DNA from 2 places in the Paenibacillus sp. LT-B23 genome. Region 1 is predicted to be linked to the other one. Evidence: riboswitches for the same ligand, from Rfam matches in the RefSeq annotation. Region 1 holds a riboswitch; the other holds the start of a gene.
The links. A riboswitch is a leader RNA that binds a small molecule or an ion and turns the genes downstream of it on or off. The one in region 1 is predicted to bind thiamine pyrophosphate.

Region 1 (5,533 bases):
TTTTTCGTGTAGTACCCGTGGCCTGACAGGACTGTAACCCCCCGATCCATTTGGGTAATGACCATCTCGGCAATTTTGTTTTGATGCTCCGAAATAATCATGACCGCTTTTTTCGGATTCAGACCCTCGATCATAAAATCCATAACCTTCGTACCGACATACAAAATAACGATAGTCAGCATGAGCTTTTCCGGGCCAATAATAAAATAGGACGAAAACGCAACAATCAGATCAAAAAACAGCAAGCCATAGCTGATGTTCCAATCCAGATATTTGTTGGCGATCCGGGCCAAAATGACCGTTCCCGCCGTTGTTCCGCCTACCCGCACGATCAAACCAATCCCGATACCCACCAATACCCCGGCAAATACGGCATTAATCGTCGGCTCATGCGAATCAATCCGCCAGTTGGCCGTTAAATGTAAAAACAACGAGTTAAAAGCAACCGCAATCACGGTGTACAGGGTCGTTCTCTTGTCCAAAAATTTATACCCGACAATCAGCAGCAAGCCATTGATCACCAGATTGACGATCGAGGGGGACCACTGAAACAGGTAGTACAAAATAATCGTGACCCCTGTAACGCCCCCCTCGCCAAACTCATTCGGGATAACAAACAGATTAACAGCCAGCGCGAAAAAAAACGCACCCAGAATAATAAATGCGATGTCTGCAATTCTTTTTTTCATATATGTCCTGGTCCTTTCTCAAACATTTCAACGGATGAATCGCCAGATGGATTGGCTGATTCTATAGCTAAAACACGCTTACAACCAGTTCATGGTATCCACTCCCAAACATAAAGTCAATACAACTTTGACACTTTAATTCGCCACCAGACTGACTTCATATTGACTTCAGGATTTTGCAAAATTCGATTCCAGTCGCTCCCTAGTGCAATATATAGACGAACTGGAACATTTCGATCTATATATTGTTCATTGAAAGTCGCTTATTGGATTTTTGCAAAATGTCACTTATATAAGGGTATTCGACAAAAAAACACGGTCCCGACTACTAAACTATGAAAACGGGCCTCTGGCCCTTGTTCTGGACCTAGGCACATTTTCCCTCAGAATGACCATACACCTAATCCTCATTTTGGACACATATGACCATCTTCCTGTTTTATGTCAAAAGCGTTTTAATTTGAAAAAATGCGTTTATAATGATTGAAACATTACCAAGCAGTCTACCCGGTATTACGACATCAAGTACATACGAATAGTCCTATACAGACGTCCTAAGCAACTTAATCTGAATTTGACAAAATGGAATTGGAGGAACAACCCACATGAATACAATGAATTTAACTGTACACACCTTGATGCCTTTCCATCACCAATACCAACGTGCCAACGCAGTGAGTATGCAGAAGAAAGAAGACAGCTCGGAGAAGAAGCTCAGCTTTCAGGACATTTTGAATGAGAAAATGGGTAAAAAATAAAGTATCCGTTTATCCGGTTGCATGATCTCGCTTTACATAAGCTAAAAAGCCGTGGCTTTCTACATCATCTGTAGAGAACCACGGCTTTTGTTATTTATGCGTTTTTTACTGTCCGGCATCCCGATACTGCTCTGCCTTCTCACGCATCCCGGCAGCTACCGCTTCTTCGGTGTTCAGCCCCTTATCCGCCGCATAGGCGCGAATGTCCTGCGTGATACGCATACTGCAAAACTTGGGACCGCACATCGAGCAAAAGTGTGCTTCCTTGGCTCCCTCTGCTGGCAGCGTCTCATCATGGTAGGACAAGGCCCGCTCAGGGTCGAGCGAAAGATTGAACTGGTCGCGCCAGCGGAATTCAAAGCGTGCCTTGGACAAAGCATCGTCCCGCTGCTGCGCCCGTGGATGGCCTTTTGCCAGATCGGCAGCATGTGCCGCAATTTTGTACGTAATAACACCTTCACGAACGTCATCCTTGTTCGGCAGACCCAAATGCTCCTTCGGCGTAACATAGCACAGCATGGACGTCCCGAACCAACCAATCATCGCTGCCCCGATAGCCGAGGTAATATGATCATAGCCAGGTGCAATATCCGTCGTGAGCGGTCCCAGTGTATAAAAGGGAGCTTCCTTGCAAATCTCCATTTGCAGGTCCACATTCTCCTTGATTTTGTGCATCGGGACATGTCCCGGCCCTTCAATCATAACCTGAACATCATGCTTCCAGGCAATTTGCGTTAACTCGCCCAACGTATCCAGCTCAGCAAACTGTGCTTCATCATTCGCATCATAGATACTGCCTGGACGTAGACCGTCTCCGAGGGAAAAGGCCACATCGTAGGCTTTCATAATTTCGCATATTTCTTCAAAATGTGTGTACAAAAAGTTCTCCCGATGGTGCGCAAGACACCAAGCCGCCATGATCGACCCTCCACGGGACACAATTCCCGTCATTCTGCTTGCCGTCATCGGAATATACCTAAGCAGCACGCCCGCATGAATGGTAAAATAGTCCACGCCCTGCTCCGCCTGCTCAATCAGCGTGTCACGATACAGCTCCCATGTTAGCGCCTCGGCTTCGCCGTTCACCTTTTCAAGTGCCTGATATAGCGGTACAGTCCCAATCGGCACAGGAGAGTTACGGATGATCCATTCACGCGTCGTATGGATGTTACGGCCTGTGGACAGGTCCATGACCGTATCCGAGCCCCAGCGTACAGCCCAGGTCATTTTCTCCACTTCCTCCTCGATGGAGGACGTAACCGCAGAATTACCAATGTTCGCATTAATCTTCACGTGAAAATGACGACCAATCACCATCGGCTCACTTTCCGGGTGATTGATATTTGAAGGCAAAATAGCTCGTCCTGCCGCCAACTCCTGCCGCACAAACTCAGGCTCCACCCCTTCGCGGATGGCCGCAAATTCCATTTCGGGCGTAATGATCCCTTGCCGCGCATAATGCATTTGCGTTACACTATGCCCTTGCCGCGCACGGAGCGGAAGGTTGGTGACGCCGGGAAATTCAGCCGTCTCCCGTTTGGAGCCGGGCTTCAACCCGTTATCCTCCGGCTTGACGGCGCGCCCCTCGTAAACCTCCACATCCCCCCGTTCCAGTGCCCAGGCTCGCCGTAATGGAGGCAAGCCCTTACGGATATCAACCTGATAGGCTTCATCGGTCATGGGACCGCTCGTATCGTACACACGCAACGGCTCATGATGCTCCGTGCCCTGCGGCGTATGTGTGGGATGCAGGGCGATTTCACGCTCCGGTACGGCAATGTCCGGCCGCGAGCCTTGAATATATACCTTGCGGCTCCCCGGAAAGGGCTTCACTCCTCCTGTCTGTTCATCCACTGCGTTCCCTGCTGTTCCTTCTGTTTCTGTCGGTTTCATTGTCCATTCCTCCCGTTTCGATGAAATGACACACCGATCCGGAACCATCCCCAGGCTGGCTATCTATGCAAAAAAGCCGGTTCCCCAGGGAACCGGCTAATCTAACGAAACAGCTATGCAGACGGCTACGCACGCGGAATCATACTCCGATGCATTGCCATAGACAGCGGCTACGTATACATTTCAATGGCCGATTACTTCCCTACGCTGGTATGATCCAGATCAGGTGCAAAGGGTCCGGAATCTAGTGCGATTCCATCTCAGCCCAGCATTACAGGCTCCCCCAGTAACTGTGATAATTCTATTCGCATGAGGCGGCTATAGTTGACAACCCGCCATCCCCATCAGATTACTTCAAATTTACGGCTTTGGCAACCCTTCTCTGGTCCCTTTTCCCAAGGATTATGGAAGCATAAGCCCCATTTCCTTTGCCGCCTCGATCAAAATCGGTGCAAAATCATGCAGCGTCTCGGGTGCTAGTCGGCTGACCGGGCCGGATACAGACAAGGCCGCAGCGACCTGTCCCTTCCGATTCACGATAGGCGCAGCCACAGCAGCAGCGCCCGGCTCCCGCTCCTCATAGCTGGTCGCATAGCCCTTTTCACGAATATCCTGCAATTGAGCCTTATAGACCTCCGGGTCTACCAAGGGCGGCCATTCATCCCCGCTTAGCAGGGCTTCCAACTCCTGCGGCGGCATAAAGGCCGCCAGCACCTTGCTGGAGGCTCCTACAGCCAGCGGCATGCTTGCACCTACTGGCGCAACGCGGCGGATCGCCTGATTGCTCTGCACGGCCTGAATGCGGATACGCATGCTGCCATCGCGCAGGTATAGGCTGACCGTTTCGCCCAGACGGTCACGCAATCCTTCCATCGCTGGCTGTAATAGGATCGCCGGCTCGTCGCTTTGTGACAGATGGGTGGATAGCTCCCATATCCGAATGCCGAGCCGGTATTTTTCCGTTGCAGGATTCCGAACGACAAAACCCCGATCCTCCAGCGTGGTCAGCAGCCGATAAACGGTACTTTTATGTAAACCAATTTTGGAAGCAATCTCTGTTAGACCCAGATCGGAATCTCCGGTAAAACACATCAGTATATCAAGCGCACGCTCCACGGCGCGAACCGTTAATTTACGGTCTTCCATTGTGAACCGCTCCTCTTTGTTCCATATTCGTTTCACACCATGAAACATGGTTACATAAATTATATAGAATAGTCGCGGCTACTGTAAACCAATGTTTTTGTGACAGCCATATTACAGAACGAGAACAAACATCGACAAATCTTTGCATCATTTTTACTTTTCCGGTTCAGCCGTTGACTTTGGATAACACGCATCATACGATAATAGGTATCTATACGGACATAAACTATCATTTTCAAGTGGAATTGTACCTAGAATTCTATGAAACGAAGTTCATTTTTATATAAGGAGGCTCTTACATGATTTCGACATCCCAGCGCAGCTCTCAGCTACAGCATGCTGTCCAGGAGCCGTCCACCCCACTGATCAACCCCCGGCTGCTGCGGATCAAGCATGTTGTCATTGCCTTGCTGCTGTCGGTCGTATTTTTTCTGTTGTTTTGCTTTATTACCCTGCACGCCTATATCGCATGGGTACTGACGAATCCAACCGTCGCGCCACTGTACTCGAACCCGATGCAGGCCAAAGGCATGCCCTACGAGGAAGTCAGCTTCCCCGCCAAGGACGGTAGCCGGATGGTGCAGGGCTGGTATATCCCCGCAGATCAATCGAAGAAAACGATTATTTTCAGCCACGGTTATGGGGCCAACCGCGAAGAAAGCTGGATTCCGATGTATGATCTGGCGCATTATGCCCACCGTTTGAATTTTAACGTTGTCATGTTCGATTACGGATTCGCATCACAAAATAGCAAAGCCGTCGCAACCGGAGGCAAAGCGGAATCCCAGCAGCTTCTCGGGGCCATCCAGCTTGCGAAGCAACGCGGCTCCTCGGAGATTATCGTATGGGGCTTCTCGATGGGAGCAGGAACCGCCCTTCAGGCGGGCTTGCAAACCAAGGATGTGGACGCCATGATTTTGGACAGCACCTTCCTGCTGGAGCCGGATACGCTGTACCATAACATTCATAATCAAATTGATCTGCCGCGCCATCCATCTCTGGAAATTCTGGAGCTGCTGTTTCCAGTCTTGAACGGTACCAGCCTGC
Region 2 (5,533 bases), on a different contig from region 1:
CCTCGTCACCTGAAGCATCCTCACGGACGCCTTCAGGGTTGCCCGTGTCGCCTTCCAGTCTGTGCTTTTCCTCGCGCATCCAGCCTGTCATTTTCCGCTTCCATTCGATAAAGCGCGGGTCGAGGGTGATTTCTTCCCTGCGAGGACGGGGGAAGGGAACGTCTACGACATGTATCACCGAAGCAGGTCGTGCCGACAGTACGTAGATGCGGTCGGAGAGCAGCAACGCTTCCTCAATGCTGTGAGTAATGAACAGCACGGAGCGGCGATTCTTCTCCCACATCCGCAGGAGCCATTGTTGCATGTCTCCACGCGTCAGCGCATCCAGTGCGCTGAACGGCTCATCCAGCAGCATCAGCTCTTGCGGACTGAGTAGCGCGCGCAAGAAAGCCGCCCGCTGCTGCATGCCGCCAGAGAGCGTATGCGGATACGCCTTTGCGAATGGGCCAAGCCCGATCTGCTCCAGCCATTGCAGGGCATTCTCACGGCGTTCGCGTTCGCTGGCGTGCCGGGGCTGCGCCGCTGTATCTTTACGCGGCGCGTTTTCCTGCCCGAGCAGCACATTGTCCAGCGTGGTACGCCACGGAAAAAGCGCGGGCTGCTGCGGCATATAGCTGATATGCCCACGCTCACCGGTCACGTCCTGTCCGTGCATACGGATGTTCCCCAGCTGTGGCTTGAGCAGCCCGCCGATGATGTGAAACAGCGTGCTTTTGCCGCTGCCGGACGGACCGATCAGGGAGACGAATTCTCCGGGTTTGACGGTCAAGGATACATCCTGCAATACAGGCAGTGAGCTTCGCTTTTCACGGAAGGCAAGGCTGATACCGTCCAGTTCCAAGGCTGGAGGAGTAGAGGAACGCTCCTGCTGTTCCACGGCCCCTTGGACTCGTTGTTCATCAGCCATATTTTGCGGTGATAAGTCAGTCGGATGCAGACTCATACGCACCACGTCCTTTCTTTGGTATACTGCGGTTCCAGCGTATTCTGGTCATACCATTTGGAAGCTATTCCTGATCGGGTTTCCAGCGTACCAGCCATTTTTCCAGCAGTAGAATAGCTACGAACATTAGCAAACTGAGTGTAACAATGATGCCAATGGCGGCAAAAATCAGATCCGTACGGTAGGCTGATTTTTGCAGATTCATATAATATCCAATTCCTTCACTGGCTCCGATCCATTCAGCAATGATTGCCCCCATCACGCTGTAGGTGGCGGCAATCTTGATGCCCGAAAATACTTGTGGCAGGGAATGTGGTAACTCCAGCTTCATAAAAATAGCCATTCGGCCTGCGCCCGACATGCGCATATAGCTCATCATCGTGCGGTCCGTCCGTGTCAGCCCGTCCATGGCCGCTACAGCCACGGGGAAAAAGCAGACCAGTGTAATCACCATCAGCTTGGGCAACACGCCAAAACCAAACCACACCATCAGCAACGGGCCGAGAGCGATGGTCGGAATGTTTTGACTAAGAATGAGCAGCGGGTACAGAGCCGATTTGAGAAAAGGGATGGTATGAAGAACGATAGCGATCAGTAGCCCTGTCGCTGTACCGATAGCAAATCCCGCCAGCGTTAAGCGAACGGTAGCCCAGGTATGTGCGCTAATCAGCGCCGATTGGGCCATTCCTTCCTGCACGATCAGGGACGGAGCAGGCAGTATCCATGATTCCACATGCCAATAGGAAACCGCTCCCTGCCAGGCCGCTAAAAAGAAGAGGACCGCCACAAGGGGCGGCCATACGCTTTTCCACCAGGATGCGTTTTTGCCTTTCGGGTTCATGGGCGATATTTCTCGGTCAGCTTATCCATGCTGATACCCTGCGGGTTATGTGCGATTTTGATCTGTGAAATGACACTTGGACTGCCCGCTTCTGTCAGTGCCTCGTGCATGTCTTTAACCACTTTCAGCAGCTCATCCAGCTCACCTTCCATGGTCGTGTCCAATGGATTCACCTGATGTTTGACACCAGAGCGCTGAATAACTTCAATCGCTTTATCTACATATGCATAAGAGTCCTCGTTATTTGGGGTTTTAGGAATCACTTGAATACTGAGCAGTGTGTTAGCCATGTGAATTCACCTGTCCTTTATTTGCAGTTTTTTTTGGGAAAATATGGTGGTTTAAGGTGGTTAAGAGATCGCTCCGCGGTTCATTTGATCTTACGATCGCTGTTGCCGTGGGATTCTTTGAATAAATTTAAAAGGTAAGAATCCCACGGCAAAGGCGAGCGCTTCGCTTCTTCAGATTCAAATGAACCGCTGCGCTGCCAACCGCCTTAAAAGCACCTTATTTTTAAAGTGGTTGTACGGCATTTTTTACACACAAGCGCACCTACTTAGCGCTTAGAATAAGACGAAACTAAAAAACAAACCAAGTGGAACGAGAACGAAGTGGGCGGAATGGTGCTGTAGAAGCGCGCTTCGGAAGCATCACCTTGCCCGGATTCCACCTCTGGATATTTATAAAAGAAGTCTGGGTACAACAGCGATGGGAAGCACCATCCGTCCGCGTAGTGGCGCTTGGTGCACGTCCCTAGTTCGACTTTATTTATTTGGTAATTTAGCGTTTTAACAAAATGATTAACGCTTAGGCAGGAAGTCGTTGGTGAAGGCTTTATCCACTTCCAAGGGTTTGCTGAGCAGCTTGCGCTCGTACATCCAGTCGGAGTAGTTTTTCCATACCTCCGCTTTTTGTACGCCCCATTGGGTGGCATCGTCCTGATAACGCGGGCTTAGCCATTTTTGGCTGGCGAGCACCAGCTTTTTATCCAGCTCCGGAACCGCTTTGGTCAAGATATCTGCGGCTTCTTCCGGGTGAGCGATGGTATATTCATAGCCTTGAGCGGTTGCGTCCATGAAGGACTTGACCAGCTCAGGATCATTTTTAATGGTCTGTTCGTTGCTCACGATGACAGGTGTATAGTAATCCAGACTTTTGGAATAATCTTTTACATACAGCATATCCAGTGGCTCACCCCGTAGTTGGGCTTCAATCCCGGTCCATGCGTAGAAAATCCAGGCAAAGTCGATATCCCGCTTCACGGCTGTAAAATAATCGGCATTGCCCATGTTGATGATCTTCACCTTGCTTACATCGCCTTTGTCTGCGTCCATGATGGATTTCATGACCGCTTCTTCTACGGGAGAACCCCAGCCGCCGTAGGTTTTACCTTCAAAATCCTTCGGGCTCTTAATCCTGCGGTCAATCGGGGCTGCGAAGCCTGATGTATTATGCTGAATGACCGCAGCGATGGATACGAGCGGTACCCCTTGCGAACGCGCCTGTGTGACGCCCTCCTGATAGCTGATACCAAAAGGTACAGCATTGGAAGCAACCATTTGATCGGCTCCGCCTGAGCCGGGTTGAACGATCTGGACATTCAAGCCTGCTTTTTCATAAAACCCTTTGGCCTTGGCGACATAGAGGCCCGTATGATTCGTATTTGGCGTCCAGTCGAGCACGACTTTAACGTCCTTGAGTCCCTTTGTCGGGGAGGATGCTTGGGTGTTGGTGGCAGGAGTCTCGTCTTGTGGTGCAGAGGGGGAGCTTCCGCCGCAGGCGGTCAGGGTCAGGGCCATGAACCACAGGCTGATCAGCCCAAGGCTTAACATTTTCATGCGCTTCATCGTTGTGTTCTCTCCTTTATTACCCGTAATCCGTCGGATCAGACAGCTTATGTTTCCCAATTCACAATAATAACTTCTGCCGGACGCTATCTGTTCCAACAACATCATCTTCAACAAAAAAAGCGCCCCGATGTTCCGGGACGCTTGCGCATGTATATACCAAAGTAAGGGATGGGCCTGGTCAAAGAAAAGGCGCATCTTGCTTAAGCATTCCTACGCTGGCATTACCCAGATCAGGTTGTAAGGGTCAGTGTCTTGGGACACACTCTCAGCCGGCCGATTCCAGCACCCCTGGCATTGTATAGTCGAATGGGTTATTCAATTCGGGTTTACTACGACGATTATATGCCTAGAAGGCGGGTCTGTCCAGCATTGGGGAAGAAGTGACGGTTCATTTGCCAAACGACAGGGTACACTTTTACTGTGAGCTTTGTTCTGATAATGACCATGATTCAATCGCTTAAAGTTGTTTTTCAGAATAGCTGCGCAGGTATGGTTTGATGAGCTGGTGTTGGATCATGGCATGGGCCTTCAAAGGAATTCTAATTTGCGAAAAGGAGTTGTTGTACCGTGGGTAAAACGGAAACATTGGATCGCAGCCAACTGGAACAAGCCATTGTAAAGGCTTTGGATAACAACAAATTTTGCTCGTTGGGTACGGTGGAGGGCGGCAAGCCGAAGGTACGCTATATGGCTCTTTTTAACGAAGGGTTGAACATCCATCTGGCGACAGATCGCAAAACACATAAGGTGGAGGAGCTCAAGGACAACCCAAACGCTTATCTGCTGCTGGGCTATGAGGTTGGCGGTACAAAGGAAGTCGTAGAGGTTGAGGCGACTGTCCGTGTAACGGCTGACGAGGGACTGCGCAAACAAGTGTGGAATGATTCGTTGAAGGAATGGTTTTCCGGCCCGGATGACCCCGATTATGTTATTCTGGATGTAAACCCGACTCGAATTGAGTATGTGGGCAAGCAAACCGGACGTCAGGTGTGGGAAAAATAGAAACGGATAGAGTATGAGAAAACCAGCAATTCTCCGAGTTTTTTGGGAGGTTTGCTGGTTTTTAAGTTCTCGGAAAATTAATTATTTTTTCATAAATAAATAGGGTAAATGACTACTCTTTTGTCCCGCGTTGGATTAAAATAGGAATGGTGGGTTCTAAACTTACATATATGTGCAAAAGTATGTGTATGAGGCCTACACCTTAATGAGGAGGGATATATTTTGTTATTTCATAAAAAATGGTTTAAAGGGTTTACAGCAGCCGTCGTAGCCTGTAGTATGCTGGTGTTTTCAGCCGCTCCGTCTTGGGCTGCCAGCGAATCTAAGGATAGCGCTACAGTGAATTTGCGGATCATGGAAACAACGGATATTCATGCGGCCTTGATGAATTACGATTACTATGCGGACAAGGAAACGAACGAATATGGCTTGATTAACACAGCTGGACTGATCCAGCAGGCGCGCAGTGAAACGAGAAACAGCCTGTTGTTCGATAACGGCGACTTGTTGCAGGGCAATCCACTGGGTGATTATATGGCCAGAAGCAAAACCTTCGAGAAAGAAGGCGGTGTCCATCCGGTCTACAAGATGATGAACTTGATGGACTATGATGCGGCTACGGTGGGGAACCACGAATTTAACTATGGTCTCGACTTTTTGGAAAGATCGCTCAAGGGAGCTGATTTCCCTTACGTAAATGCGAACGTGTATTACGATGATGGGGGCCAAGGCACTAAAAATTATTTTACCCCTTATCGCATTCTGGATAAAGAAGTGACGGATGAAAAGGGTGAAGTTCATCCACTCAGAGTGGGCGTGATTGGCTTGGTAACACCACAAATTACGCAGTGGGATGAAAGTAATTTGAAGGGCAAAGTCGTTACCAAGGATATTGTG

Region 2: linked by a shared signal. The riboswitch ahead of ACWXW9_RS12930 (ABC transporter substrate-binding protein) and the one ahead of thiC (phosphomethylpyrimidine synthase ThiC) in region 1 are both predicted to bind thiamine pyrophosphate.

The regions. Positions count from the first base shown of each region.
Region 1 covers NZ_JBSQBM010000021.1:45,304-50,836, forward strand. Annotated here, with positions in the region: gene ACWXW9_RS22535 (YitT family protein) at 1-689, opposite strand, end outside; gene ACWXW9_RS22540 (hypothetical protein) at 1,295-1,447, shown strand; gene thiC (phosphomethylpyrimidine synthase ThiC) at 1,553-3,340, opposite strand; TPP riboswitch at 3,523-3,635, opposite strand; gene ACWXW9_RS22550 (IclR family transcriptional regulator) at 3,743-4,486, opposite strand; gene ACWXW9_RS22555 (alpha/beta hydrolase) at 4,786-5,533, shown strand, end outside.
Region 2 covers NZ_JBSQBM010000009.1:72,797-78,329, forward strand. Annotated here, with positions in the region: gene ACWXW9_RS12910 (ABC transporter ATP-binding protein) at 1-943, opposite strand, end outside; gene ACWXW9_RS12915 (ABC transporter permease) at 1,008-1,784, opposite strand; gene ACWXW9_RS12920 (MTH1187 family thiamine-binding protein) at 1,781-2,074, opposite strand; gene ACWXW9_RS12925 (hypothetical protein) at 2,380-2,541, shown strand; gene ACWXW9_RS12930 (ABC transporter substrate-binding protein) at 2,585-3,631, opposite strand; TPP riboswitch at 3,825-3,934, opposite strand; gene ACWXW9_RS12935 (pyridoxamine 5'-phosphate oxidase family protein) at 4,202-4,636, shown strand; gene ACWXW9_RS12940 (bifunctional 2',3'-cyclic-nucleotide 2'-phosphodiesterase/3'-nucleotidase) at 4,859-5,533, shown strand, end outside.